One region of the Pedobacter sp. GSP4 genome, then DNA from elsewhere that is predicted to be linked to it. Evidence: riboswitches for the same ligand, from Rfam matches in the RefSeq annotation. Region 1 holds a riboswitch; each other region holds the start of a gene.

Evidence for each region. A riboswitch is a leader RNA that binds a small molecule or an ion and turns the genes downstream of it on or off. The one in region 1 is predicted to bind S-adenosylmethionine.
Region 2: another riboswitch for S-adenosylmethionine. It lies ahead of ACS5PU_RS04760 (O-acetylhomoserine aminocarboxypropyltransferase/cysteine synthase family protein); the one in region 1 lies ahead of ACS5PU_RS06850 (SusC/RagA family TonB-linked outer membrane protein).
Region 3: another riboswitch for S-adenosylmethionine. It lies ahead of metH (methionine synthase); the one in region 1 lies ahead of ACS5PU_RS06850 (SusC/RagA family TonB-linked outer membrane protein).

The regions. Positions count from the first base shown of each region.
Region 1 covers NZ_JBPZIR010000002.1:798,434-803,954, forward strand. The annotation lists gene ACS5PU_RS06850 (SusC/RagA family TonB-linked outer membrane protein) at 1-1,597, opposite strand, end outside; SAM riboswitch class I at 1,927-2,038, opposite strand; gene ACS5PU_RS06855 (peroxiredoxin family protein) at 2,175-3,449, shown strand; gene ACS5PU_RS06860 (GDSL-type esterase/lipase family protein) at 3,567-5,521, opposite strand, start outside.
Region 2 covers NZ_JBPZIR010000002.1:264,719-270,239, forward strand. The annotation lists gene ACS5PU_RS04755 (homoserine O-acetyltransferase family protein) at 1-650, opposite strand, end outside; gene ACS5PU_RS04760 (O-acetylhomoserine aminocarboxypropyltransferase/cysteine synthase family protein) at 696-2,027, opposite strand; SAM riboswitch class I at 2,293-2,403, opposite strand; gene ACS5PU_RS04765 (hypothetical protein) at 2,616-3,629, shown strand; gene ACS5PU_RS04770 (trans-sulfuration enzyme family protein) at 3,818-4,933, opposite strand; gene ACS5PU_RS04775 (hypothetical protein) at 5,057-5,521, shown strand, end outside.
Region 3 covers NZ_JBPZIR010000005.1:48,889-54,409, reverse strand. The annotation lists gene metH (methionine synthase) at 1-3,557, opposite strand, end outside; SAM riboswitch class I at 3,677-3,780, opposite strand; gene ACS5PU_RS14325 (Bax inhibitor-1/YccA family protein) at 3,897-4,640, opposite strand; gene ACS5PU_RS14320 (hypothetical protein) at 4,679-5,245, opposite strand.

The sequences.
Region 1 (5,521 bases):
GCTTGTTAAAGTTTAAGGTCGCATCAGTATTACTTTCGCTTACCGTAAATGCACTTTCGGTATACGAGCCAAAAGGTGTTCCGTTGGTGCCGTAAGCAATTTTAACTTTACGCCTATCGTTGTAATAATCGGTACCAGAGCGGAAATTAAATTCTAAACCATCAATAATTTTATAGTTTAAACCCAGGCTTCCGATAATCCTGTTGCGGCTTTGGGCAACCGTGTTTTCATAAGCTACCCAATATGGATTGCTGTAGTAACTGTTGTTCCAGTTAAAAGTGTTCCCATTTTCATCAAGGTAATTCTTTAACTGGTTAATATCTACCTGACGGCCGAACCAGGTAAACTGGAGCATGGTGCTTGTTGAGCGCGAACCACCCGTACCCGGTAAATTATCAGAATTAAGTTTGCTGTAATTTGCATTTGCGGTTAAACTTAATTTCGGGGTTATTTTTAAGGTAGTGTTCAATACAAACGAATTTTTCGCCTGACCAGAATTTGGGATTACCCCAACCTGTTTGAGGTTATTGTAAGATAAGCGGTAATCGTATTTTTCTCCGGCATCGGCAACCGATACGCCGTTATTTAACGCATATCCAGTTTCAAAAAAATCGCGTACATTATCCGGATGCGCTACAAACGGTACTGCTACCCCTTTCGAATAAAACTGCGGAATCAACCTTCCATCAAGCTTAGGGCCCCAGCTTTCATCAACACCATCGTTAGTACCTGCTCCCTTGCCATCAACATAACTAAATTTACCTTCCGAGCCCTGGCCAAATGCATTTTGATATACAGGCAAGGTAAGCAGCGTTTCGATTACAGCATTGGAGTTAATGGCAATGCCCAGTCCTTTTTTAGATTTACCCGTTTTGGTTTTAATAAGGATAACCCCTGCCGCAGCCCTCGAACCATAAAGCGCAGCGGCGTTTGGCCCCTTAAGCACACTGATCGATTCTATATCTTCTGGATTAATATCTGATATTGCATTGGCATAATCTCTTGCCCCTGCCGAATTTAACTGCGAATTATCAACCGGAATCCCATCAACCACAAATAAAGGCTGGTTGTTGCCTGCTATAGAGGTTTCTCCCCTAATTACCACTCTTGATGAGCCCATGCTCCCCTGGCTATTGGTTACCCTTACACCCGCAATTTTTCCTGCAAGCGCATTTACCAGGTTAGATTCTTTGGCTTCAGCTAAATCCTGTCCTTTTAATTCCTGAACAGCATAACCGAGCGATTTCTTTTGACGGGAAATACCCAGTGCCGTAACCACTACTTCATCCAACGAATTATCACTCGATTGCAGAATAATGGAAAGAGGACCGGCATTTTTGTTGAGCAGTATTTCCTGGCTTTTAAAACCGATGTATGAAAACACCAAGGTACTATTTGCAGGCGCACTGATAGAAAAAGCGCCCTTATTATCAGAAATGGTGGTTTGCTTGGTTTCTTTGATTAAAATAGAAACGCCGGGCAGTGTTTCGCCATCTGCCGACTTTACCGTTCCGGTAACTGTTGAATTTTGCGCGTAAAGCTTTTGCACAAAAAAGAGCAGCAAGATAAACGCTATTGATTTAAAATTTTTAAACATGTGTGTGTGTAGTTAATGATGAGTAAAAGGGTAATAATTTGGCATAGCGATTCCACCACGGCCTAAAACCGTATTACCTCAAAAATGGAAATCACTGTAAAATGAGCCTGAAAAAGCCTGTTAAATCAGATTTGTTTTAACAGGGCATACGCATTCGGAAGTATGCCGTGCAAATTGGATAAATAGCTTTTAGTAGGTCTGTTTTTTTCATCTGGAAATGATCTTTAATAAAATAGGTTACCATCAAGAAAGCATTGGCACAAAAAAAAGCACCCCCCACCAAGTCAGAAGTGCTCCATATATTTTTTATAGGGATAACGCAAACTACTGACTTAACTACCCCAGTTTCTGCTGGGATGGAATTAGCACCATTTCCAATTTAAAAATCAGATGGTTGCTAAGGCTTCATAGGGCCATTCCCTCCGCCTTTCTTGATAAGCATTTTTAAATAACTGCTGCAAAGGTATAATTTATTCCATTTATCCTATAGTTTTTATAGATTTTTATTCAAATATTTTTTCTTTCCCTATTTCGGCCTTATATTTGTCGACTAATTTAGTCGATTAATACAATCCCAATGAACATAAAATCCCTATTTACTGCCGCACTGGCCATATTAACCTCCATTACTTTTGCTCAGGATCAACCGGTTTTGGCCAATAATCAACAGGCAAAAGACAAAGAGAAAAAAACAAAAGCATTTGTGGCGCTGGGTATCTGGCATGGCCTTGCCAAAGTAAAGGAAGGTTTGGATATTCCCTTCAACTTCGAGATTAACGATAAAAACGGGCAACAGAAACTGTATTTCCGCAATGCGGAAGAAAGGTTTGAAGGTGGTTTGGTAAAGCAGACTGCAGATTCGCTTTTTGTAAAACTCGACCAGTTTGATAACGAGCTGGCTTTTGCGCTTGTAGATAATGATCATTTATCGGGTACTTTAAGAAAACAGGATAAAGCAGGAAAACCCTTAACCATTTTGGCCGAACGTAAAAATTACAGGTTTGAAACGCTAAACAAACCGGCTACAGCAGATTACTCGGGCACTTACGATGTTGTTTTTAAATTGCCAAATGGCAAGGAAGAAAAAACAGTTGGCCTATTTAAACAAAAAGGTAACAAACTCACGGGCACTTTTTTAAGGGTAACCGGCGATTCGCGCTATCTGGAAGGTGTAGTAGAAGGCAATGAATTTCAGCTTTCGAGCTTTATTGGCTCCTCTCCTGCCTATTACAAAGGTACCTTTCAAAAAGATGGCTCATTAACAGGCGAAATTTTGGGCGCAAGGGGCAGCCAGCCCTTTACCGGCATTAAAAACAAAGATGCAGCCCTACCCGATGCCTATAAACTTACCTACCTTAAACCGGGCTACAAAACCCTTGACTTTAGCTTTCCGGATGTGAACGGAAAAAAGATTTCGCTAAAGGATGATAAATACAAAAACAAGGTGGTTATTTTAACCATTACCGGAAGCTGGTGCCCTAACTGTGTAGATGAGGCCAGCTTTATTGCCCCTTGGTATAAGGAAAATAAAAAGCGTGGCGTAGAAGTGATTGCTTTGCATTACGAACGCTCAACCGAGCCAGAATATGCAAAAAAAGTAATGACCCGTTTCCGCGAACGTTTCGGGATTGAATACGACCAGGTGATTGCCGGTACCGCTGATAAACAGGTAGTAGCCGAATCATTACCAGCACTCGATTCATTCCTCTCCTTCCCAACAACCATCATTATCGATAAAGAAGGAAATGTTGCACAGATCCATACCGGCTTTAACGGACCTGCAACTGGGAAATTCTATGATGAATTTATCAAGGAATTTAATACAGAGATTAATACTTTGTTGAAGAAATAAACGGGATAAATGCTTAAGCATCGTGATGCTACATTTCGATGCTTAAGTTTAAATTGATACCAAAGGTGATCATCCAATTCAGCAATAGCCGTTTATAAATTTAACACCCTAAAACAATTATTCCTTTTTGTTTACCAAAAAGTGAACAATCCTACAGGCATTTCCTGTACTGTTTTTATTCTTATCGGCACTGATTTTTAAAGTCAGCACATGCTTTTTAAAAGGAAGGTCATCAGCTAAAAGCAAATACCATGGCAAATGCAGGCTACTGCTCCATTGGGTAAACAAATCCAGTTTTTGAAAGGATTTTCCGTCAATGGCATATTCAATCATACCTGCATCTGCGCCCGAAACGATAGAAATACCAACAGCAGAGCCCTGAAACGGGAAAGATATGCTTGCACCAGGTGTAGTGGCCACCAACATTGGTACATGTACAAAACCTGGTCTGGCACCTAAACCATCCGTTGGGGTCCAATCTTTAACCATTTCCCAGCCTTTTCCTAATTTGGCCTGTTCAATCGGTACGTAACCCGCATTGGTAAAACTCCCGGTATTTAAGTTTTTAAATGGATATTTCTGCTGCTCAGCTGGGTAGCGTTCAAAAAGAGTTTTAAACAACAACCTTTTTATTGCCGAAAAATAAAGTTCCTGCCCATAAACCGCAGGATGTAGATCTTTAAAATCATACGTCCAGCTAAACTCTTTATTGGCTAGTTTATCGTGTACCATTTTGGCCAGGTTAATGGATGGCAGATGATAATATGCTGCAACCTTTTCATGATTCTGTATCTCTACAGGTATTTTTCTGCTACTGTAATCATTATTTTTATCCGGATCTGCGAAAGACATCATCACAATATCCATAGCAGGATTTGCTTTTTTGGCCTGTTTAATAATACCTTCGAGCGCCCTCACCTGCGTGAGGCTATCGGTGCCATTAACGCGGTCGTTCACCGCTGCCTCTACAAACAATAAATCGACCAGGTTTAACTGTGGCAAATCAGTCGAAATCCTAAAAACATGTGGCAAACTACCTAAAGATGGTATGGCGGCCCTGATAAACTTAAATTCGGTTTTGGGGAAGCTTTCTGTTAAATAATTGGCCGTTTTATCGCGCCAGCCATCGTTAAAAGTAATGGAGCCACCAACAAAAGCAACAGTTACAGCTTTACCTGAAACCAGTTTTTGATGAACATGTTCAATTCCGTTCCGGATGTTGAGGTACTTATCCTGTTTGATTTCGTTTTTAATGGGATAACTATTCTTCATTACAAAATCAGCCCATTCAGCAGCTTTATCAATCGGAAAATGATGCCCCTGCAGATCCTGTGGTCCGCTAATTACCGGAAAAACAGTTGCCGGACCGTTTAAGGCCAAATAATTATTGATTAAGGGAGAGGTATTTTCTGCAACGGGTACAATTTTATCTTCATTGGAAACCACGTGTAAAACCGGAACCCGATAGGCAGCCATCCCGTCAAGGTTGTTTAAAGGAATATCACGATAGGTACCTGCGGTTTCTTCTGTTAATTGTAAAACCGCTAAGCACTGTTTCCAGCTATTTATATCGCCTGCGCCTTTGCCCTTGCCCGCTGGCCAGCTCATGATATCGCACACAGGTGCTTCTGCATAAATGCACGAAACTTTATCAGGGTTTCTTTTGGCCCACCCATATGCGTAAAGCCCACCGCGGCTTACGGCCTCTAATGCAGGCTTAGGTGCAAATGATAAACTATCTACCAAATAAAAATAGCTTTTATCCCACACCTGCATGGCATATGGACTACCGTACTGATCATCTACATTAACGAAAAAAACATGAAAACCTTTGGCCAGTAAAATGCTATCCATATCTGTATGCCAATTCGGAAAAGAGGCACGCCACACCCAAGGCTTCCCGGTTAAGGCTTTTGCAGGTTTAACATACCAAGCCTCGTGACCGGCTATATTGAAACTGACCTTTTCAAAACCTTTCCAGGTTTCTTTTTTAATGGCCGGAATTATTTTAACCTGAGCCCCTACCTGTAATATGCCAGCAAACAAAAGGATTTGAAGCAAATTCCATTTTT
Region 2 (5,521 bases), 530 kb from region 1:
CTTCTGGCTGTTTTTAAGCCTTTACTACCACCGTTCGGTTGATTTGCATAGAATGTTCTATCGGTTGTAATGGCAAGGCGCTGACTTTCGTTAAAGGCAATTCCCCAAGGTGAGTGAACTGCATTGGTAGCCACCAAAATCAGGTTTTCAATCTTGTTGGGTTCAGAAATTGCCCATTCAACAGCTTGTTGCCCGCCTAAAGAGCCCCCTATTAAAAGTTTGATATTATCTACCTCCAAATGTGTAGCCAAAAGCTGGTGCGCCGAAACAAAATCGCGGATGGTAAACTGCGGAAAAGAAAGATAGTAAGGCAATCCATTAACCGGATTTGTACTTAATGGATTGGTAGTTCCGTAGTTAGAACCCAAAACATTTGCACAGATAATATAATGATCGTTAGGGTTAAACAGTGCATTTTGCCCAAACAAACCTTCCCACCATTCAAAAACATCGGCGTTGGCCGTAAGTGCATGGCATACCCATATTACATTATCTTTCTTTGCATTTAATTTGCCATAAGTTTGATAAGCAATCTGTAGGTTGCGGATCTTTTTACCACTCTCTAACTTAAATTGTTTATTGTAATTATATGTTGCTCCAAAATTGCTTGAAGCAGTTTTTGAAGTATTGTTATTTTTACTGTTATGCATTTTGTAATGTTGTTGTTGTTAATGGCCGATTAAGGCTTAATGGGTTTAGGCCTGTAAGCTTTCTGTAGGTACTTTAGCATTTATAGCTGCAAAAGCCTGTTCAAAATCGGCTATAATATCATCAATATGTTCAATACCGACCGATACCCTTAGTGCATTTGGCTTAACGCCGGCCGCAAGTTGTTCTGTTTCACTTAATTGTTGGTGTGTAGTAGCCGATGGCTGTATAATGAGTGTTTTCGCATCGCCAACATTGGCTAAGTGCGAAACCAATTTTAAGCTATCAATTACCTGTGTTGCATTTTCCTTACTTCCTGCTAATTCAAAAGATAATACCGCACCAAAACCATTGTTTAAATATTTTTTAGCCAGGTTATTGTATTTGCTGCTGGCCAAGCCCGGATACTGTACATCTTTTACCAAAGGATGGTTTTCTAACCAGGCGGCTAGCGCTAAAGCATTATCTACATGGCGTTGAACGCGCAGCGATAAGGTTTCCAGTCCTTGTAATAAAAGAAAAGAATTAAAAGGAGATAGGGCAGGTCCTAAATCTCTCAAACCCTCTACACGGGCGCGGATAATAAACTGGATATTGCCAAATGGTCCGCCGATGCCAAAAACATCGCTGAAAACCAAGCCGTGATAACCTTCGGATGGTTCAGAAAATTGCGGGAATTTTCCATTTCCCCAGTTGTAATTTCCTCCATCCACAATAACACCGCCAATGCTTGTTCCGTGACCGCCAATCCATTTTGTAGCCGATTCTACTACAATGTTTGCACCATGCTCTAATGGTTTAAACAGGTAACCTGCAGCACCAAATGTATTATCAACTACTAATGGGAGATCGTATTTTTTAGCTATAGCGGCAATTTTTTCAAAATCAGGAACACTAAATGCAGGATTGCCAATAGTTTCTAGATATATGGCTTTGGTTTTATCGGTAATCTTCGCCTCAAATTCTTCTGGAACATCAGGATTTGCAAAATCGACGTGTATGCCCAAACGTTTAAAAGCTACTTTAAACTGATTGTAAGTGCCTCCGTAAATGTGTGTTGAAGAAACAATGCTATCGCCTGCTTCTAATATATTGTTTAAAGCGATAAACTGAGCTGCCTGTCCAGATGCTACTGCCAAAGCTGCCACACCGCCTTCTAATGCGGCAATTCTTTTTTCAAAAACATCGTTGGTTGGATTCATGATCCTGGTGTAGATGTTTCCAAACTCCTTTAGTGCAAATAAATTGGCACCGTGTTCGGCATTTTTAAATCCGTAAGAGGTGGTTTGATAAATCGGCACCGCCCTTGAGCCTGTTGTTGGATCTATTTCTTGGCCGGCGTGCAGTTGTAAAGTTTCAAATTTATATGATGTAGACATGTTTTTCGTTTTAATTGTTGTTGATTAGATACCTATTGTGGTTTGGGATAATCCTAAAACCTAGCAGGGCGTATCCCGATTTCTCGGGACCTTCCAGTTTGAAAGAAACAAAAAAGGAAGATTTTTAAATTACTGTATGCAACAGCACATACAAGTAACCGCAGGCATATCGCAACAAATAAAAGAAATAGAAACCTGTTCTACTGTTTTAAGGTTTAGACTGGGTTCGCTAAGCGATTGAAGATTTAATGTTTTCATCAGTTCTAATTTATATCTCCAAATAACACCATGTTATCCGGTCAGGAATTGGCACCTTCTCTTTCTGAGGGTTGCCAGTGGGTCATGGAGCCAGTCTCTCGCCACTTCTTTATAAATCAACCCGTGAAGATTGACTTTTATTTAGCTTTCCGCCAAATAATATTTCAAATGTCTGAATTTAATTTTAATCCACAAAATAAAATTTCGAATTTGCATTAACTTATTGAAAATGAATTGAGTAATTTTATAGTTTAACAACTGTCTAAACTTTTAATATGAAGTTAACGCTTAAAATTTTATGTTTGCTTAACCTATCTAAATCTATATCTTATGAAAAATACCAAAACACTTTGCCTAGGAGTGTTATTTACCGTAGCCAGTTTACAAAATGTTAACGCCCAATTTGGCGGCTTAAAAGATAAACTGTTAAAAGTGGGCACTGCTCAGGGTGCTAAAGCCTTAGGGGTAGATAAATTTTTAAAACAGCCTGCGGCCATTACAACCAGTTTTGAAGATGTTAACCGTGAAGGCGAGAAACTGCCTGATTTTATTACTTCATTAAATTTGAAGGCGCAGCCCTTATATCTGTTGCCTAAAGCAGCTGATGGAGGTTTTATACTCTGCGAAGGTTTGTATGAAATGACCAATAAAAGCTATTGCTTAAAGGCCGGAACTTTTGCCCCTTCGAAAGGCGATGGCTATATGTTTGCGCCGGTTTTAGGGCCCAAAGAAGAAATTGTGGTTTCGATATTAAAAAGTGCAGAAAAGCACCCCGATGTAGAGCAACATGACATACAGGCGCTCTTATGGACCATTATTGCACGAACAAAATTTGCCGATTTTAACGGACAGGTAAAATTAACAGCCATTAAATTGCTTACACCAACACAGCTTACGCAATTAGAAGGCGGTGCTTTGGGCGTTCTGCCATTCGATGTAATGGAGAAAGCAAAAGAACAGTTGCCTTCTGGTGTAAGGGCAGTTTTTGAGGCTGAAAATAACATCCGCCAATTGGTAGCTTCCGGCAATTATACTTATGCCGATATGGAAAAATATGCAATTATTGCGGGTATGGCGCCACCAAGAAGTGATGTGCCAAGCGGTATCTGGACTAAACACCCTGATGGTTACTATGTACGTTATTTTCCTTCAGGCTACTCAATAACCAAAGTTCAGGTGTATGTGCCCAAAGAATTATTGGCAAACGGAAATAAACTGATTTATGATGCCGCAGGCGATATCGCCTGTCCGGCCAATACCGGTTCGCAGCGCTTGGCGCAAACGAATGAGCCACTGGAGGCTAATTATTCACTTAAACTGACTACTATTTGTAATCCTAAATAAATTTTAAGCCCCGCAGATTTTTAAAACCTGCGGGGCTATACTTAATTTATGCGCTGTAATCCTCATTACAAACGAGGATTACCGAGAAGTGCATTTTTAATGTACATTGGATAGAGATACATACAGCGATAAAATCGCTTTTCAAATGCATCCAGATTAAAAACGATTATTATGCATCGTAATTTCTTTTAGCCTAACGCTTGCGCTAAGTCGGCAATAATATCATCTACATGCTCCAATCCGACAGAAATACGGAGCAGGTTTTTTGGGGTTTTACTATCTGGCCCTTCAACCGAATAACGGTGTTCAATTAAGCTCTCTACACCACCTAAGCTCGTGGCCTGCGCAAATAGCTTCACTTTATTAACCACCTTGCTTGCTGTCTCCACATCGCCTTTTACCAAAAAGGACATCATGCCACCAAAATCTTTCATTTGTTTCTTGGCAATTAGATGTTGTGGGTGGCTTTCCAGTCCAGGATAAAAAACTGCCTCCACATTTGGGTGATCATTTAAATAATCTGCTATTTTTTTTCCGTTTTCGCAATGCCCTTTAATGCGGTAGGCTAAGGTTTTGATACTTCTGGTTAGTAAAAAGCAATCGAAAGGAGAGGGCACGGCACCACCAGTTTGTTGTACATTTTTAATTTTCTCCCACAGCTCATCTTTTTTTGCGGTAACCAGAATGCCGCCTAAAATATCACTATGCCCGCCTAAATATTTCGTACTGCTGTGCATTACAAGATCGGCACCCAATAAAATAGGATTCTGTAAAATTGGTGAGGCGAAAGTGCTATCGCAGGCAAAAGTAATGTTAGCAGCTTTGGCAATTTTACCAATTTCGGTTATATCCGTAACCTTTAATAAAGGATTGGAAGGCGTTTCAATCCAGATTAACCTGGTGTTGGGTTTTATAGAAGCTTTCACCAGCTCCAGATCTGTTTGATCGATAAAATCAAATTCCAATACATCGGCAAATATAGTAAGCAGCTGTTTTTTAAAGCCCCAGTACATATCATCAGGCGCAATAATGTGGCTTCCGGCTTTTAAAGCTTGAAATAACGACATGCCCGCTGTATTACCTGAAGAGAAGGCTGCTGCATCTTCACCGTATTCTAATTTGGCTACAGTGTTTTCTAAAGCAGACCGGTTAGGATTGCTTACCCTGCTATACATATGCCCACCCGGGTACCCACCATGTTCATCGCGAAAAAAAGTTGTGGAGAGATTAATTGGTGGGGTAACATCGCCAGTTGTGCTTTTTACAAGATTAGAAGCGTGAATAGCAAGGGTTTCGGGTTTCATGATGATTTATTTTGATGGAAATAATATTGCGATGCAATTTAATAATTTGGCGCTAATTTAAGCTTCGTATTGGTTTTGGCAAGATTTATGTAACAGGTTTGATGAAATTTAAATTAAACAAAAATGAAAAGATTATTTATAGCTATCGCAATAGCATGTTCTACCCTAGTAATGTTACAAAGCTGTAATACTGCAAAAAGAGTAACTGCAGGTGTAACCGGTAGCAGAGGTACAGTAGTGCGCGAATGGGTAGTGAGTAATGTAGCTTTAGAAGGATTACCTGATGGCGCTGTACAGGGATTGTTTGGAGAGAAATCTTACAAATGTTTTCAGGGCAGTACATGGAATTTAACCAATAGCGGTAACGGATCGTATACTTTACCGGCATCGAGCGCTTGTGGTTCGGTAATGCAAACCATTTTCTGGTCGGCTGCACCTAAAGACCAAACTTTCCAGTTTAAGAAAATTTATGAAGGTGATAAAGCTAAAAACGTAACAGAGGGTTACCGTTTGGTTTTAACCGATTTATCGAGTACCCAAATGATTTTGAAATCACCTATCGAGTTTGGTGGCAAAACAGCTAACATC
Region 3 (5,521 bases), on a different contig from region 1:
CTTACTGCTGCCGTTGGATACATGGCATAGCTTTCTGTTAAGCGCAGCCCGATTTTGTTTTCGGCATCAAGCAATTCGAACAAAGTTCCTTTTTCGGTATGCTCAGGGCATGCCGGATAACCCGGCGCCGGACGGATACCTGCATATTCTTCTTTGATCAGCTCTTGATTGCTCAAATTTTCATCTTTTGCATAACCCCAGTATTCTTTACGCACACGTTCGTGCATGCGCTCGGCAAAAGCTTCGGCCAAACGATCGGCCAGGGCTTTGGCCATAATACTGTTGTAGTCATCGTGGTTGGCTTCAAATTCGTTTACCAGTTCATCTATCCCAATACCGGTAGTTACAGCGAAGCCCCCAAAATAATCCTGGATTCCGCTTTCTTTGGGCGCAATAAAATCAGATAAGGCGTAATATGGCTGCCCATATACTTTTTCGGCCTGCTGGCGGAGGGTATGTATGGTTACCGGTTTGGAGTTTTCAGCTTGCAGTTTGGAGTCTCCGAACTCCGAACGCTCAACGCTCAACTGAATATCATCTTCAACCGAATTTGCCGGCCAGAAACCGATTACACCTCTTGCGGTTAATAATTTTTCATCAAGGATACGTTTCAATAAGGTTTGGGCATCATCAAAAAGTTTCTTGGCCTCATCGCCAACATTTTTATCGTCGAAAATTTTCGGATAACTGCCGCGGAGTTCCCAAGTATGGAAAAACGGCGTCCAATCGATATAAGGAACCAGTTCTTCTAATGGATAATTATCGAACACCCTGGTACCGGTAAATTCAGGAACAGGCAGGTTGGGCTGAAAATCTATCTTAAATTTATTTTTACGGGCCTCTTCCAACGTTTTAAACCTTTTATCCGAGCGCTTGTTTAAATGTGCTTCGCGTGCTTTATCGTATTCTGCCCTAATACCTGCAACATACTCGTCTTTTGCATCAGGATTCATTAAAGTACTGCAAACCGTAACACTCCTCGATGCATCGAGGACGTGGATGGCAGGACCAGAATAGTTTGGCGCCACTTTTACTGCAGCATGGATCCGTGAAGTTGTAGCGCCACCGATAATCAATGGAATGGTAAAACCTTCGCGCTCCATTTCTTTGGCAAAGTGAACCATTTCATCCAGCGAAGGCGTAATCAAACCACTTAAGCCAATAATATCGGCGTTTATTTCTTTGGCTTTTTTGATGATATCCTGTGCAGGAACCATTACGCCCATATCTACAATTTCGAAGTTATTGCAGGCCAGTACAACGCCAACAATATTTTTTCCAATATCATGAACATCGCCTTTTACCGTGGCCATTAATACCTTTCCTGCTGATGAGTTCTGATCCTGATCAGGGTTATCGAGTTTTTCCTGCTCAATAAATGGCAATAAATAAGCCACTGCCTTTTTCATTACCCTGGCCGATTTTACTACCTGGGGCAGGAACATTTTTCCGGCTCCAAATAAATCGCCCACAATATTCATCCCATCCATCAACGGGCCTTCAATTACCTGTATCGGACGGGCATATTTTTGCCTTGCCTCTTCCACATCATCGTCCAGATATTCGACAATACCCTTTACCAAAGAATGGGATAGCCTTTCTTCTACTGATCCCTTTCTCCACTCCTCATCTTTAACAATTTCCTTACCCTTCGATTTTACGGTATCGGCGTATTCTACCAGGCGCTCAGTGGCATCCTCCCTACGGTTTAAGAGTACATCTTCTACCCTTTCCAATAATTCGGGCGGAATTTCCTGATAAACCTCGAGCATACCGGCGTTTACAATACCCATATCTAAACCTGCCTGAATAGCGTGGTAAAGGAATGCAGAGTGCATGGCTTCGCGGACCACGTTATTGCCCCTAAAAGAGAATGAGATGTTAGATACACCACCGCTTACTTTTGCATAGGGCAGATTTTCTTTGATCCATCGGGTGGCATTTATAAAATCGACTGCATAGTTGTTATGCTCTTCCAAACCGGTTGCTACGGTTAAAATATTCGGATCGAAAATAATATCTTCAGGTGGAAAACCGATTTCGTTCACCAGGATATCGTAACTTCTTTTACAGATTTCTTTTCTGCGTTCGTAATTATCGGCCTGCCCCTGCTCATCAAAAGCCATTACCACAACCGCGGCACCGTACTGCATAATTTTGCGTGCACTTTCGCGGAATTTATCTTCTCCTTCTTTCAAAGAAATGGAATTTACAATCCCTTTGCCCTGCAGGCATTTTAAGCCATTTTCAATAACCGACCATTTAGATGAATCGACCATGATCGGCAGTTTGGCTATATCGGGTTCAGAAGCAATGAGGTTTAAGAATTTTGTCATTGCCGCCTCCGAATCCAACATCCCCTCGTCCATATTCACGTCGATTACCTGCGCACCGCCTTCAACCTGTTGTAAGGCCACGGCCAATGCAGCTTCGTAATCGCCACCTAAAATGAGTTTAGAAAACTTTGGAGATCCGGTGATATTGGTCCGCTCCCCTATATTTACAAAAATACTCTCGGGCGTAATGGTTACCGGCTCTAATCCGCTTAAACGCATGTAAGGTTCGAGTACAGGAAGTTTACGCGGGGCAGCTTTCCTGGCATTTTTGGCAATACAGCCAATATGCTCGGGTGTGGTACCGCAGCAGCCACCAACAATATTCACAAAGCCCGATGCGATAAAATCATCAACCAAGTGCGCGGTTTCGTGCGGTTGCTCATCATAAGCACCAAACTCGTTAGGTAAACCGGCGTTTGGATAAGCCGAAACATAACAGCCTGCTTTTGCGGCCAGCTCTTCGATGTGCGGGCGCATTTCTTTAGCACCCAAAGCACAGTTAAAACCGATACTTAATGGTTTTGCATGCATTACCGAGTTTAAGAAAGCTTCGGCGGTTTGACCAGAAAGCGTTCGGCCTGAGGCATCGGTAATGGTACCGGAAATCATGATTTCCAGCTTACGCCCAATAACCTCTTCATATTTTTTAATGGCTACAATAGCCACTTTAGCGTTTAAGGTATCAAAAATGGTTTCAATCAGTAATACGTCCGAACCACCATCTACCAAACCGCGTACCTGTTCGTAGTAGGCAGCCTCTAATTCGTCAAAATAAACAGCTCTAAAACCTGGGTCGTTTACATTTGGCGACATAGATAGGGTACGGTTGGTTGGCCCAATTGCACCGGCTACAAAACACTTACGGTCGGGATTGGCAGCCATAAACTCGTTAACAGCTTCTTTAGCTACCCGCGCACCTTCAAAACTCATCTCGTAAGAAAGGTCTTCCATCTGGTAATCGGCCATGGAAATGCGCTGTGTACTGAACGTATTGGTTTCGATAATATCGGCACCAGACGCCAGATACTCCAGGTGTATCGTTTTTATAATATCCGGGCGTGTAATGTTAAGCAAATCGTTATTGCCTTTTACATCACAGGGATGGTTTTTAAATCGCTCCCCCCTAAAATCTTCTTCTGTTAAGGTATATCGCTGAATCATGGTGCCCATAGCGCCATCAATCACCAAAATACGTTTTTCTAATTCTTCTCTTATACCCATTTGTTTTGTAAAATGTGGATGTAAAATGGAATATGGCAAGACGTATTATACATCTTCCGTTATACATTTTACATCCTAAAAGGCTTATTTAAAAAGTTGGTACGTGAATCGTAATCCTAAACTTATCTTTTCCCGCTATTTGCAGAATAGAATTTAGCACCTTGTAGGTTACAGGTTGCTAAGACTTCGTTGGGTCTAATCCCTCCGTCTTTCTTAATAAGCATACAAAAATGCAACAAAGCAACATCAATTCCAAAAATTATCGCTTTGCTGCCAAATAAAATTACAAAGGCCATGCAAAACTGCACAGCCTTAAGAATATTGTTCTGTTTAAATTGCTTATTTTCTGCTTCCGAAGATACGCAATAAGAAAAGGAAGATATTGATGAAATCTAAGTACAGATTTAGCGCAGCCATGATGGCCAATTTCTTGGTATCTGCTTCTGGAATGGCTTCTCCACTTTCTTGGATGCCCATACCAATTCTTTTGATTTTCTGTACATCGTAAGCGGTTAGTGCCGTAAATACAGCAATGCCGATAAAAGCCATGATTAAGCTAAACTGTTCGCTTTTGATAAACATGTTTAAGATACCGGCAATAAATAAACCTGCTACACCTACCATTAAGATTGGGCCAAATTTACTTAAATCGATACTTGTGGTATAACCCATAACGGCCATAATACCAAAAATACCGGCAGCTGCAGCAAAACACGTAATTACAGATGCACCGGTATAAATCAAGAGAATAAAGCTTAAACTCACGCCTAAAAGCAATGAGAAAAGTACAAATACGCCCAGAAGCGCACCGTAAGATAATTTATTGAAACCGGCGCCCATTAATAAAACAAGGCCCAGCGGTGCAAACATGGCAACATAACCTAAACCTGTTCTTTGTCCGGTTTCGAAATTGATCAAAGCACGTAAAGCTGGTTCACTGTTAGAAATGTAAAAGGCAGCAAGTGTTGATAAACTTAATGCAACAAACATCCATAAGAATACATTTGCAAAAAATTTCTTAGAAATGGTGTTTTCCTGTACAAAAACACTGTTGTCTTGATATTGATAATTTTGTTGTTCCATTTTAAATTTTGTGTATTTAACTATATAAAAATAAATATTTAGTTCAATCTTTTTGTCAGTAGTTCTTCAACTTTTTTAAAGAACTGTAAAGGTTTTAATGTACGCCAGGGCAGGTTATCAAAAGCTCCACCAAAGTTAATGTAATAATCGATGTTATTATCCCTGAATTCGGTAATTACATGTTGCTGAAAATTGACACCAACAATCCAGCCATCTTCTACTTCCTGAAACCATTCTTCGTAGTAACTATCATCAGAAGCATGAAAATTCAGCACATTTTCACCAATCAGGATAAATTTATTGATCCCCTCATCCATCATCAGCTCTAAAATATCCCTTTTTAACAGCATAATATCGTTGTTAATGGCATCGTTCCACTCGCCGATAAACTCTATAATGGCATAACTGCGGTCGTAATCGGCATACAGCACCTTGAGGTAAAGTGTGCTTGAACCGAATTCATCCCACTGTGGGTGCAATAAAAAGTTGTAAATCTGCTTATCGAAATAAAGCTCTGAATATTCGGTGTTGTAAAATGGCGAACGCTCATCCTCTGCCGAAATATAATCATCTCTCCACTGGTAATAAGGCTCAATCTCGTGCATGCATTTTTAATTATTGAATGAGTGAATTTTGAATGAGTGAATGTTTTTCCATATCCCCATTATCATTCCATCAATCGTTCATTCTTTCAGTTTTAATTATTGAATGAGTGAATTTTGAATGAGTGAATGTTTTCCCTTCCACCATCATACATTCTCTCAATCAATTATCTTAATTATTAATGGATTAAACTTTGAATGCGTGAATGTTTCTTTCTTCTCCAACATCATCCGTTCTATCCTTCAATCCTTCTCTCATTCAATTATTCAGTCAATCAA